Regions from separate parts of the Salmonella sp. FC25216 genome, predicted to be linked through region 2. Evidence: predicted binding sites of a transcription regulator. Region 2 holds the regulator's gene; each other region holds the start of a gene.
What was found. Region 2 encodes CRP, which controls carbon source genes, mostly activating them, when cyclic AMP is high. Its sites were predicted from a motif close to ATGTGANNNNNNTCACAT; they were not measured.
Positions count from the first base shown of each region.

Region 1: garD (galactarate dehydratase) is a predicted target of CRP. The motif match lies at 1,489-1,506, and genes of this name have one in related genera.
Region 3: glpT (glycerol-3-phosphate transporter) is a predicted target of CRP. The motif match lies at 1,553-1,570, and genes of this name have one in related genera.
Region 4: AC3G3F_RS09910 (glutathione S-transferase) is a predicted target of CRP. The motif match lies at 1,243-1,260, and genes of this name have one in related genera.

Region 1 covers NZ_JBDGON010000003.1:466,383-469,597, reverse strand. Annotated here, with positions in the region: gene garD (galactarate dehydratase) at 1-1,355, opposite strand, end outside; gene garL (2-dehydro-3-deoxyglucarate aldolase) at 1,888-2,658, shown strand; gene garR (2-hydroxy-3-oxopropionate reductase) at 2,666-3,215, shown strand, end outside.
Region 2 covers NZ_JBDGON010000004.1:378,396-381,610, reverse strand. Annotated here, with positions in the region: gene AC3G3F_RS10945 (phosphoribulokinase) at 1-204, shown strand, start outside; gene AC3G3F_RS10940 (OsmC family protein) at 300-704, opposite strand; gene crp (cAMP-activated global transcriptional regulator CRP) at 1,012-1,644, shown strand; gene AC3G3F_RS10930 (YccS/YhfK family putative transporter) at 1,693-3,215, shown strand, end outside.
Region 3 covers NZ_JBDGON010000006.1:332,924-336,138, forward strand. Annotated here, with positions in the region: gene glpA (anaerobic glycerol-3-phosphate dehydrogenase subunit A) at 1-1,409, opposite strand, end outside; gene glpT (glycerol-3-phosphate transporter) at 1,682-3,040, shown strand; gene glpQ (glycerophosphodiester phosphodiesterase) at 3,046-3,215, shown strand, end outside.
Region 4 covers NZ_JBDGON010000004.1:144,006-147,220, forward strand. Annotated here, with positions in the region: gene mtlA (PTS mannitol transporter subunit IICBA) at 1-1,054, opposite strand, end outside; gene AC3G3F_RS09910 (glutathione S-transferase) at 1,532-2,140, shown strand; gene selA (L-seryl-tRNA(Sec) selenium transferase) at 2,239-3,215, shown strand, end outside.

The sequences.
Region 1 (3,215 bases), on a different contig from region 2:
ATCACCGGCACTGCCATCAGCCCGTACGGCGTGCCGCGTCCGGTGGTAAAGACCTGTACGGTAATGCCGGAAGCGACCTGCTGCGTGCCGCAGACGAAATCGCTGGCGGGCGTCGCGGCGTAAATCAGGCCGTGTTTGGTGGGGCGCTGGCCTGGCGACAATACCTCCACAATGGCGCTCTGACCGGATTTAGCGATAGAGCCCAGCGCTTTTTCCACCACATTCGCCAGGCCACCTTTTTTGTTGCCAGGGGACGGGTTAGCGCTGCGATCGGTTTTCCCCATATCAAGGTAATTATCGTACCAGACCATCTCATCCAGCAGACGTTTACCCACGGCTTCGTTGATGGCGCGCGGCGTCAGAAGATGAATGGCATCGCGCACTTCGGTAACCTCTGAGAACATGACGGTCGCGCCGCAGCGTACCAGCAGATCGGAAGCGTAACCCACCGCCGGGTTTGCCGTGACGCCGGAAAACGCATCGCTGCCGCCGCACTGCATTCCGACGACCAGCTCGGAAGCCGGGCAGGTTTCGCGCTGGCGTTGGTTCAGTCTCGTCAGATGGCGTTCGGCGACCTGCAAAATATCATCGACCATTGCTTTAAAGCCGACATGCTGTTCGTCCTGTAAACGCACAATACTGGCGCTTTCGACGGCGATGGCGGGGACATCCTCGGTGCCTTCCAGCAGTCGTTCCGGTTGCAGTTTTTCGCAACCGAGGCCAATCAGCATCACTTCGCCGCCAAAATTGGGGTTGAGCGCGATATTATGAATCGTGCGAATCGGCACGACCGCCGCCGGCGCGTTGATTGCCACGCCGCAGCCGTACAGATGGTTTAGCCCTACAACGCCATCGACATTCGGGTATTTGGGCAGGAGATCGCGCTCAATCACTTTCACCACATACTCGACCACGCCCGCCACACAGTGCACGCTGGTGGTAATGCCAAGCAGATTTTTGGTGCCGACGCTGCCATCGGCGTTACGATAGCCCTCAAACGTGTAACCTTCCAGCAGCGGCAGTGGTTCTGGCACTTTGGTCGCCAGCGGCAGCGTATTCAGCGACGGCGCTTTTGGCAGTTCAACCAGCGACTCGTCGATCCAGCTTCCGCGTGGGATGTCACGTACCGCATACCCGATGACTTCGCCGTAACGGACGATTTCGTCGTGAGCGGGGATATCCGTCAGAGAGACTTTATGGCCTTGCGGAATATGTTCAGTCAGTTCCAGTCCATCCGAAAAACGTGTTCCGGCTTTAAGACCGTGGTGATTAACAATAATTGCGACATTATCGGTTTCGTGTACTTTTATATAAAACGCCGATGACGATTCCTGGCGAATTTCGATATTGGCCATTGTTCAGCATTCTCCAGCCTGGATGATAGAAAAAGGATTATCTATTTTGGTTATGGTTTAATCGTTAAATCTCAATATAAGAAATAAAGTTCATGCCTAATGAAATAAGAATGACAGGAGTATAAATATAAGAATGTGATCCAGGTCACCGCAAATTATGAAATTTTTTATGTAGGCCAGGGAAAGCGTAAATGTGTGCATTAGCGCCCAGTATCATGGGCGTATGCTCAAAAATAAGCGTTAAGCGCCCCCTTCTTAATGAGCATTTGCACAATGATTATCCGCCATATGCTGTTTATACTGAATAGCGAATTCAGTGTATCTGACGAGTTATTTGAAAATGCCATGATAATAATAAAAAACGATAAAGATATTGGGGCGGTATATTGTGCTACAGGATGTGTTACCACACTAGAAATAGAATCTGGAGACTCATTCTTATTTTCAGATAAGCATTTTTATTGTCGCTGCTATAAGTCATGGCGGCGACATCATAGGTAGAGAATTAAAGAAATAAGCGAAGGTATAAGCGATGAATAACGCTATTTTCCCGAATAAGTTTAAAGCGGCGCTGGCGTCGCAACAGGTGCAGATTGGCTGCTGGTCTGCACTGGCAAACCCAATCACCACCGAAGTTCTCGGTCTGGCGGGATTTGACTGGCTGGTGCTGGATGGCGAACATGCGCCGAACGATGTGACCACCTTAATTCCGCAGTTAATGGCATTGAAAGGCAGCGCCAGCGCGCCTGTGGTACGTGTGCCGACCAATGAACCGGTCATTATCAAACGGATGCTGGATATCGGGTTTTATAACTTCCTGCTCCCCTTTGTTGAAACGCAAGAGGAAGCGGCTCGCGCCGTCGCCTCGACGCGCTACCCGCCGGAAGGCATTCGCGGCGTCTCTGTTTCTCACCGCGCCAACATGTTCGGCACGGTGCCTGATTACTTTGCGCAGTCGAACAAAAACATCACCATTATTGTTCAAATCGAAAGCCAGTTGGGTGTCGACAACGTTGATGCCATCGCCGCAACGGAAGGCGTTGATGGCATTTTTGTCGGCCCCAGCGATCTGGCCGCCGCGCTGGGTCATCTCGGCAATGCCTCTCACCCTGACGTGCAACAGACGATTCAGCATATTTTTGCCCGCGCCAAAGCGCACGGTAAACCGTGCGGCATTCTGGCGCCGGTAGAGGCGGATGCCCGCTGTTATCTGGAATGGGGCGCGACCTTTGTCGCTGTTGGCAGCGATTTAGGCGTATTCCGCGCCGGCACGCAGAAGCTTGCCGACACCTTTAAAAAATAATCCCGGTATGGAAAGAGAGAACGTTATGACGATGAAAGTTGGCTTTATTGGCTTAGGCATCATGGGTAAGCCCATGAGCAAAAACTTGTTGAAAGCAGGGTACTCGCTGGTGGTGTCCGATCGTAATCCTGAAGCGATTGCCGACGTAATCGCCGCAGGCGCGGAAACAGCTTCTACGGCGAAGGCGACCGCTGAACAGTGCGACGTCATCATCACGATGCTGCCTAACTCTCCGCATGTGAAAGAGGTTGCGCTGGGCGAGAACGGTATCATCGAAGGCGCGAAGCCGGGAGCCGTATTGATTGATATGAGTTCTATCGCGCCGCTGGCAAGCCGTGAGATCAGCGAAGCCCTGAAAGCAAAAGGCATTGCAATGCTGGATGCGCCGGTCAGCGGCGGGGAACCCAAAGCCATCGACGGCACGCTGTCCGTCATGGTCGGCGGCGACAAAGCGATTTTCGACAAATACTACGACCTGATGAAAGCGATGGCCGGTTCCGTGGTGCATACCGGCGATATCGGCGCAGGCAACGTCACGAAACTGGCTAACCAGGTGA
Region 2 (3,215 bases):
CCGTCGCTGGATGAGAGTTTTGTGGTGATCCATTTCCGCAACCTGGAAGGGATCGATTTTCCCTGGCTACTGGCGATGCTCCAGGGCTCGTTCATTTCTCACATTAATACATTAGTGGTGCCGGGCGGCAAAATGGGACTGGCGATGGAGCTGATTATGTTGCCGTTGGTACAGCGATTAATGGAAGGCAAAAAAATCGAATAACCGCGTTGAAACGCCCGATGGCGCTACGCTTATCGGGCCTACGGGATAAAAACTGGTAGGTCCGATAAGGCGAAGCCGCCATCAGATAATGATAATCACGCCGCAATCACTTCATACGAATGGGTAATATGGACCGCTTTTTCCAGCATTAGCGCCACCGAGCAATATTTTTCCGCAGAGAGATCAACAGCGCGCGCGACGGCAGCCTCTTTCAGATCGCTGCCGGTAACCATAAAATGCAAATTAATGTGCGTAAACAGGCGCGGCGCGTCTTCCCGGCGCTCGGATGTCAGCTTCACTTCGCAGTTGGTGACATTCTGACGCCCCTTTTGTAGGATCGATACCACATCAATAGCGCTACATCCGCCAGCCGCCATTAATACCATCTCCATCGGACTCGGCGCTTTGTCACCGGAGTTGCCATCCATTAAAATCTGGTGGCCGGAGGAAGACTCTCCGAGGAACGTGAGTCCTTCAACCCACTTTACACGCGCTTGCATATTTCGTAACTCCAATGTTTCAATTTTCCTGAAAGATTACGCGCATACAACAAAACTCGCAATGGAAGGCGACTTGGGTCATGCTGAAGCGAGACACCAGGAGACACACGGCGAAAGCTATGCTAAAACAGACAAGATGCTACAGTAATACATTGACGTACTGCATGTATGCAGAGGACATCACATTACAGGCTACAGTCTATTTTCGTAGCCCTCTTCCCAGGTAGCGGGAAGCATATTTTTGCAACCCCAGAGACAGTGCCGTTTTCTGGCTCTGGAGACAGCTTATAACAGAGGATAACCGCGCATGGTGCTTGGCAAACCGCAAACAGACCCGACTCTTGAATGGTTCTTGTCTCATTGCCACATTCATAAGTACCCGTCAAAGAGCACGCTGATTCACCAGGGTGAAAAAGCAGAAACGCTGTACTACATCGTTAAAGGCTCCGTGGCAGTGCTGATCAAAGATGAGGAAGGGAAAGAAATGATTCTTTCTTATCTGAATCAGGGTGATTTTATTGGTGAATTGGGCCTGTTTGAAGAAGGCCAGGAACGCAGCGCCTGGGTACGTGCGAAAACCGCATGTGAGGTCGCTGAAATTTCCTACAAAAAATTTCGCCAATTAATCCAGGTAAACCCGGATATTCTGATGCGCCTCTCTTCCCAGATGGCTCGTCGCTTACAAGTCACGTCTGAAAAAGTAGGTAACCTCGCCTTCCTCGACGTCACCGGGCGTATCGCTCAGACGCTGCTGAATCTGGCGAAACAGCCCGATGCCATGACGCACCCGGATGGGATGCAGATCAAAATCACCCGTCAGGAAATTGGCCAGATCGTCGGCTGCTCCCGCGAAACCGTTGGTCGTATTTTGAAGATGCTGGAAGATCAAAACCTGATCTCCGCGCATGGCAAGACCATCGTCGTCTACGGCACCCGTTAATCCCGTCAGAATGGCGCGTTTTATCATGCGCCATTTTTGTTTGCATCGATGTGGCGAAGACTGATTTATCACCCAGAGATTAATTACGCACTACGGCAAACGCTGGTGCTGTGCCTGCCTGTGGCTGTCGGTTTATTGATAGGCCAGCTACACCTGGGATTACTTTTCTCTCTCGTTCCCGCCTGCTGCAACATTGCAGGTCTGGATACACCGCACAAACGCTTTTTTAAACGCCTGATCATCGGCGCGTCGCTGTTCGCCGGATGCAGTCTGACAACGCAACTCCTGCTGGCAGAATCCGTCCCCCTGCCGTTGATCCTGACCGGGCTCACGCTGGTGCTTGGCGTGACGGCGGAAATTAGCCCACTTCATGCGCGGCTACTGCCAGCGTCGCTGATTGCCGCCATATTTACCCTGAGCCTTGCGGGATACATGCCCGTCTGGGAGCCGCTGCTTATTTATGCGCTGGGCACCCTATGGTACGGCGTGTTTAACTGGTTTTGGTTCTGGCTATGGCGCGAACAGCCGCTGCGCGAGTCATTGAGTTTGTTATATCGTGAACTGGCCGATTACTGCGAAGCGAAATACAGCCTGCTCACCCAACATATCGATCCGGAAAAAGCGCTGCCTCCCCTGCTGATACGCCAGCAAAAAGCGGTCGATCTCATTACCCAGTGTTACCAACAGATGCATATGCTTTCGGCGCACAACAATAATGATTACAAGCGCCTGTTGCGGGCTTTTCAGGAAGCGATGGATTTGCAGGAACACATCTCCGTCAGCCTGCATCAGCCGGAAGAGGTACAGAAACTGGTAGAACGCAGCCATGCGGAAGAGGTAATTCGCTGGAATGCGCAAACGGTCGCCGCTCGCCTGCGCGTGCTGGCGGATGACATCCTTTATCATCGTCTGCCGACGCGCTTCTCTATGGAAAAACAGATTGGCGCGCTGGAGAAGATTGCCAATCAACATCCTGAAAACCCGGTAGGCCAGTTCTGCTATTGGCACTTCAGCCGAATCGCCCGCGTGCTGCGTACTCAGCGACCGCTTTACGCCCGCGACCTGATGGCCGATAAACAGCGTCGCCTGCCACTACTCCCGGCGCTGAAAAATTATGTGTCGCTTAAATCGCCGGCGCTACGCAACGCCGGACGCATTAGCGTAATGATGAGTATCGCCAGTCTGATGGGCAGCGCGTTGCACCTGCCCAAACCGTACTGGATCCTCATGACGGTGCTGTTTGTCACCCAAAACGGCTATGGCGCGACGCGCGTACGTATTCTGCACCGTTCGGTCGGAACGCTGGTCGGCCTGGTGATTGCCGGCGTCACGCTGCACTTACATATTCCCGAAAGCATTACGCTGGCGGTCATGCTGGTACTAACGCTGGCAAGTTATCTGATTATTCGTAAAAACTACGGCTGGGCGACGGTCGGCTTTACGGTGACGGCGGTATACACCATCCAGTTACTGACGTTAAACGGAGAGCAGTTTATTGTGCCGAGGCTGATCGATACGCTTATTGGCTGTTTAATTGCCTTTGGCGGCATGGTTTGGCTGTGGCCGCAATG
Region 3 (3,215 bases), on a different contig from region 2:
CAAGTGCCCATGCCTACGCGGGTGCGACGACGCAGATCCAGCAGGCTATTCACGGTTAAGTTTTCGACGGCATACTGCACTTCACCGGCCGTGACGGCCTCGCATTCACAGACCAGGCTACGGTGTTGGCGGCCTTCACTCAGCCATCCCGGCGTGCGATCGCCATGCCGATAAACCGCCGATCCGCGTAGCGGCGCGGGAAGCGAGATAATGCGTTTCAGCGTATGTTCCGTAGACTCTTTTGAGCCAGGCAACGGCGTATCCGCCGTGATGCAGGGGCGTGTATTGCCCAACTTGCGGCACACGGCGTCGGTGGCCCATTCCGCCATCAGGCGGTAAGTCATTAGCTTCCCGCCGGTAATGGTAATGAAGCCTTCAAGCCCGTCGCGCTCGGCGTGGTCGAACAGCACAATACCGCGGCTGACGTTACGACCGCTGGGATCGTCATCGCTGGCCACCAGCGGGCGGACGCCAGAATACGCGCGCAGAATACGCGTCTTCGCCATGACAGGGGCCAGTTTTTCCCCTTCACGCAGCAGGATATCTACTTCATCTGCGGTAACGCGGTTGCTGTCTATCTCATTGTAATCAATATGGGTAGAGGTGGTGCCGATCAGTGAAATCGTATCGCCAGGTACCAGAATGTCGGCATCCGATGGTTTCCGGCAGCGGTTAATCACATGCTGGTTGATCCGATGGTCCATGATCAACAGCGACCCTTTTGCCGGAAACATGCGGATACTCAGGTCGGCGTATTCGGCGATCCGTTGTCCCCAGATACCTGCCGCATTGACCACCACCGGCGCATGAAGCGTCTGGGTTTCGCCAGTGAGATGGCTGCGCACATGAACACCGCAGACCGTTGCGCCTTCACGAATGAGCCCGGTTACTTCATGCGCTGTTAACACGATTGCGCCATGTTCTCTGGCATCCAGCATATTGGCGGCGGTAAGGCGGAAAGGGTCCACGGTGCCATCCGGCACTTTTACCGCGCCGATGAGCGCAGGATTAACGGAGGGCTCAATGATGCGCGCCTGCTGCGGATCGATGGCTTCAGCGCGAATGCCTGCCGCTTCACAGGCGTGAATAAAGGTGGCCTGAAACGCAAGATCATCTTCCGGTAACGTAATAAACAGACCATCCGTCGGTTCGACACAATGGCGGGCGATCCGTTTTAAGATCTGGTTTTCACTAATGCACTCGCGCGCGGATTCCGCGTCAGTAACGGCATAACGAGCGCCGCTGTGCAGCAGCCCGTGGTTACGCCCGGTCGCGCCGGTCGCAATATCATGCCGCTCCACCAGGATGACACGTAAACCGCGCAGCGCGCAGTCGCGGGCGATCCCTGCGCCTGTTGCTCCACCGCCAATGATAATCACGTCACTTGCTTGCGAGTCACGAGTTTTCATTGTTTTTCCTCACAGTTCGTTTTTTATCATTTAGCCATACAAATCATATGGAATGTTTGATTTCGCGCATAATCGCTCATTATTCGAAAATGAAACGTGATTTCGTGCGCTTTTCTGAACATTATTCATAAATCTGTAACAATATGTGCTGTAATTCACATTCATGAGACAGATCTTTACTTAACATCGCGGCCACACTGGGAACAGCGGGGTCGTTTGAACGAACTGCGGTGTTTATCTCTAAATAAAATACGGGCCACGGAGGCTACAATATGTTGAGTATTTTTAAACCAGCGCCGCATAAAGCGCGCTTGCCAGCGGCGGAGATTGATCCGACCTATCGCCGGTTACGCTGGCAGATTTTCCTGGGGATATTCTTTGGCTATGCCGCGTATTATCTGGTGCGCAAGAACTTTGCCCTCGCGATGCCCTATCTGGTAGAGCAGGGTTTTTCGCGCGGCGATCTGGGCTTTGCGCTATCCGGGATTTCCATCGCTTATGGTTTTTCGAAATTTATAATGGGGTCGGTGTCCGATCGCTCGAATCCGCGCGTTTTCCTGCCGGCAGGGTTGATTCTGGCCGCAGCAGTCATGCTGTTTATGGGTTTTGTGCCGTGGGCGACGTCCAGCATCGCCGTGATGTTTGTGCTGTTGTTCCTTTGCGGCTGGTTCCAGGGGATGGGGTGGCCGCCGTGCGGTCGAACGATGGTTCACTGGTGGTCGCAGAAAGAGCGCGGCGGCATTGTGTCGGTCTGGAACTGCGCGCATAACGTCGGCGGCGGGATCCCACCACTGCTGTTCCTGCTGGGGATGGCGTGGTTTAACGACTGGAAAGCGGCGCTCTATATGCCAGCCTTTGGCGCGATTGTGGTGGCGTTGTTCGCTTTCGCAATGATGCGCGATACGCCGCAATCTTGCGGTCTGCCGCCTATCGAAGAGTATAAAAACGACTATCCTGACGACTACAACGAAAAAGCGGAAGAAGAGCTCACCGCGAAGCAAATCTTCATGCAGTACGTATTGCCGAACAAATTACTGTGGTATATCGCTATCGCCAACGTGTTTGTCTACCTGCTGCGCTACGGTATCCTCGACTGGTCGCCAACGTACCTGAAAGAAGTGAAGCATTTCGCTCTGGATAAATCCTCCTGGGCATATTTCCTCTATGAATATGCCGGTATTCCAGGCACCCTGCTGTGCGGCTGGATGTCAGACAAAGTATTCCGCGGCAACCGTGGCGCGACGGGCGTATTCTTTATGACCCTGGTCACTATTGCGACCATCGTTTACTGGATGAACCCGGCTGGCAACCCAACCGTTGATATGATTTGTATGATTGTTATCGGCTTCCTGATTTACGGTCCGGTGATGCTGATTGGTCTTCATGCGCTGGAACTGGCGCCGAAAAAAGCGGCGGGTACGGCGGCGGGCTTTACTGGTCTGTTTGGTTATCTGGGCGGTTCTGTCGCCGCAAGCGCCATTGTGGGTTATACCGTTGACTTCTTCGGTTGGGATGGCGGCTTTATGGTGATGATTGGCGGCAGCATTCTGGCGGTAATCCTGCTGGTGGTCGTGATGATTGGCGAAAAACGCCATCATGATGAGCTGCAGTTAAAACGCAACGGAGGCTAATAAACATGAAAACCACACTGAAAAACCTTAGCGTGGCACTGATGTTGGCAGGAATGGCAATCGGAAGCGGTGCCGTGGCGGCTGAAAAAGTCGTCATTGCCCACCGTGGCGCCAGCGGTTATCTGCCGGAGCATACGCTACCGGCGAAAGCGATGGCGTATGCGCAAGGGGCAGA
Region 4 (3,215 bases), 230 kb from region 2:
TACGACGGGTGGCCGCTTCAATGTCATCTTCTTCTTTCACTTTGCTGGTTTTCAGCAGAATTGCAGAAACCACGAAGGAGACCGCCATTGCCGCCACGATGGCAGTGATGTTAGCGAAGTAAGCGCCTTTTGGCGTCATCGCCAGTACCGCCAGAATGGAGCCCGGAGACGCCGGAGAGACCAGACCGCCGTTCAGGATGGTCAGGGTGAATACGCCGGTCATACCGCCGAGAATCACCGCCAGAATCAGGCGCGGGTTCATCAGCACGTACGGGAAGTAGATCTCGTGGATACCGCCCAGGAAGTGGATAATTGCCGCGCCGCCCGCAGACTGTTTAGCGCTGCCGCGACCGAAGAACATGTACGCCAGCAGGACACCCATCCCCGGACCCGGGTTAGCTTCAATCAGGAAGAAGATGGATTTACCCATCTCATGGGACTGCTGGATACCCAGCGGTGAGAAGATACCGTGGTTAATCGCGTTATTGAGGAACAGGATTTTCGCCGGTTCAACAAAAATGGACGCCAGCGGCAGCATATCGTGCGCCACCATGAAGTTAACGCCCGCCGCCAGAATTTTGGACAGGACTTCAACCGCCGGACCAATACCGAGGAACGCCAGCATGGCGAGGATCATACCGATAATGCCAGCGGAGAAGTTGTTCACCAGCATCTCAAAACCGGATTTGATCTTACCGTCTACCCAACTGTCGAATTTCTTAATGCAGTAGCCGCCCAACGGACCGGCGATCATCGAGCCGAGGAACATCGGCATATCCGCGCCGACTATAACGCCCATGGTAGTGATAGCGCCCACCACGCCGCCGCGTTCGCCGCCAACCAGACGACCGCCGGTATAACCGATTAGCAGCGGCAGCAGGTAGGTGATCATCGGACCAACCAGTTTCGCCAGAGTTTCGTTAGGCAACCACCCTGTCGGAATAAATAATGCGGTGATAATACCCCACGCGATAAACGCGCCGATATTAGGCATCACCATATTGCTGAGGAATCGACCAAAGCTTTGCACTTTGATCTTAATATCGGATGACATAAAAACACCCCTTCTTATGTTGCTGTCGCGCAGGCTGAAAAGCCCGAGGTTTGTTAATGTAGCGGCAGAGGTAGCCGGACCCTGTAGTGTAGATACTGCGCAATCTGGCACTGAATCGTTCAACTGTCCAGACAGGGACAGTTAATGTGATTTATATCGCATAAATATAGGGGGTAGAGAGGTAATTGATGTGATATTGATCACAAAGTTACTGTGTAAAAAAACAACGCATCTAATTTTTAGACCTTAAAAGGCAATTTTATGTGAGATATTTCACACTTTTATTTTGGTGCTTTGTTGAATTTTTGTGATCATCTTCACAAGAAATTTTAGGCCCGGGTAACGTCAATACGATCCGGCAAACATTTTGTCGCAAGCCCTCTCACGTTATGTCACTCAGCAACTTCCTTTAGCGTCTCTTTTCGTTTATTTGAGCCATACTATGATTTTTACTTGGTTGGCAAAAAAGGACACGGCATGAAACTCATCGGTAGCTATACTAGCCCTTTTGTGCGCAAAATCTCTGTTCTGCTGCTGGAAAAGGGCATCACCTTCGAATTTGTTAACGAACTGCCCTACGAGGCGGATAACGGCGTGGCGCAATACAACCCTCTGGGTAAGGTGCCGGCACTGGTGACGGAGAAAGGGGAATGTTGGTTCGATTCGCCGATCATCGCGGAATATATTGAGCTGCTGGATATCGCGCCAGCGATGCTCCCGCGTGACCCCATGGCGGCGCTTAAAATTCGCCAGCTTGAAGCGTTGGCCGATGGCATTATGGATGCCGCGTTGGTCTCTGTACGCGAACAGGCGCGTCCGGCGGCGCAGCAATCGGAAACGGAACTGCTGCGCCAGCGGGAAAAAATCAACCGCAGTCTGGATATGCTCGAAGGTTATCTGAGCGACGGGACCCTAAAAACGGATACGGTGAATCTGGCGACTATCGCGATTGCCTGTGCGGTAGGCTATCTCAACTTCCGCCGGGTCGCGCCGGGCTGGTGCGTTGGCCGCCCCCACCTGGTCAAACTGGTCGAAACGCTTTTTCAGCGCGAAAGCTTTGCCCGCACCGAAGCACCGAAGGCTTGACGCGCATTATGTCCGCCTGAGCAAACTCACGTTACAATCCCCCTCAAGTCGATATCCCTCTCCAGCCAGGAGAGGGCCACCAACAGCCAGGCATTTTCATGACAAGCGAAACGCGTACACTCTACAGCCAGCTTCCTGCTATCGATCGCTTATTGCACGATAGCGCTTTTCTTTCTCTGCGCGATCGGTATGGCCATACCCAGGTGGTTGATCTGCTTAGGCGGATGCTTGACGACGCGCGCGACGTCATACGGAATACGCAGACGCTTCCCGACTGGTGCGCAGACTGGGCGCAAGAGGCGAAACGACGGCTGGAAAATGCGGCGCAAAGCGCGCTGCGCCCGGTGATTAACCTGACGGGGACGGTGTTGCACACCAATCTTGGCCGCGCATTGCAGGCGCAAGAAGCGATTGAGGCGGTAACGCAGGCGATGCGGGCGCCGGTGACGCTGGAATACGATTTGGATGGCGCCGGGCGGGGGCATCGCGACCAGGCGCTGGCGACGCTGTTATGCCGTATCACCGGGGCGGAGGACGCCTGTATCGTCAATAACAATGCGGCGGCGGTATTGCTGATGCTGGCGGCGACCGCCAGCGGCAAAGAGGTGGTGGTTTCGCGTGGCGAACTGGTCGAAATCGGCGGCGCGTTTCGTATTCCGGATGTCATGCGCCAGGCGGGTTGTACGCTGCATGAAGTGGGTACCACCAACCGGACGCACGCGAAAGATTACCGTCAGGCGGTAAATGAAAATACCGGGCTGTTGATGAAGGTACATACCAGTAATTACAGCATTGAGGGCTTTACCAAAACGGTAGAGGAAGCAGAGCTGGCGGAAATCGGGCGAGAGCTGGATATTCCGGTGGTGGCGGATCTGGGCAGTGGTTCGCTGGTGGATTTAAGTCAATATGGCTTACCCAAAGAGCCGATGCCGCAGCAGCTAATTGCCGCAGGCGCCAGCCTGGTAAGCTTCTCCGGCGATAAGTTGCTGGGCGGGCCGCAGGCCGGGATCATCGTCGGCAAAAAAGCGATGATTGCCCAACTGCAAAGCCATCCGCTGAAACGCGCCCTGCGCGC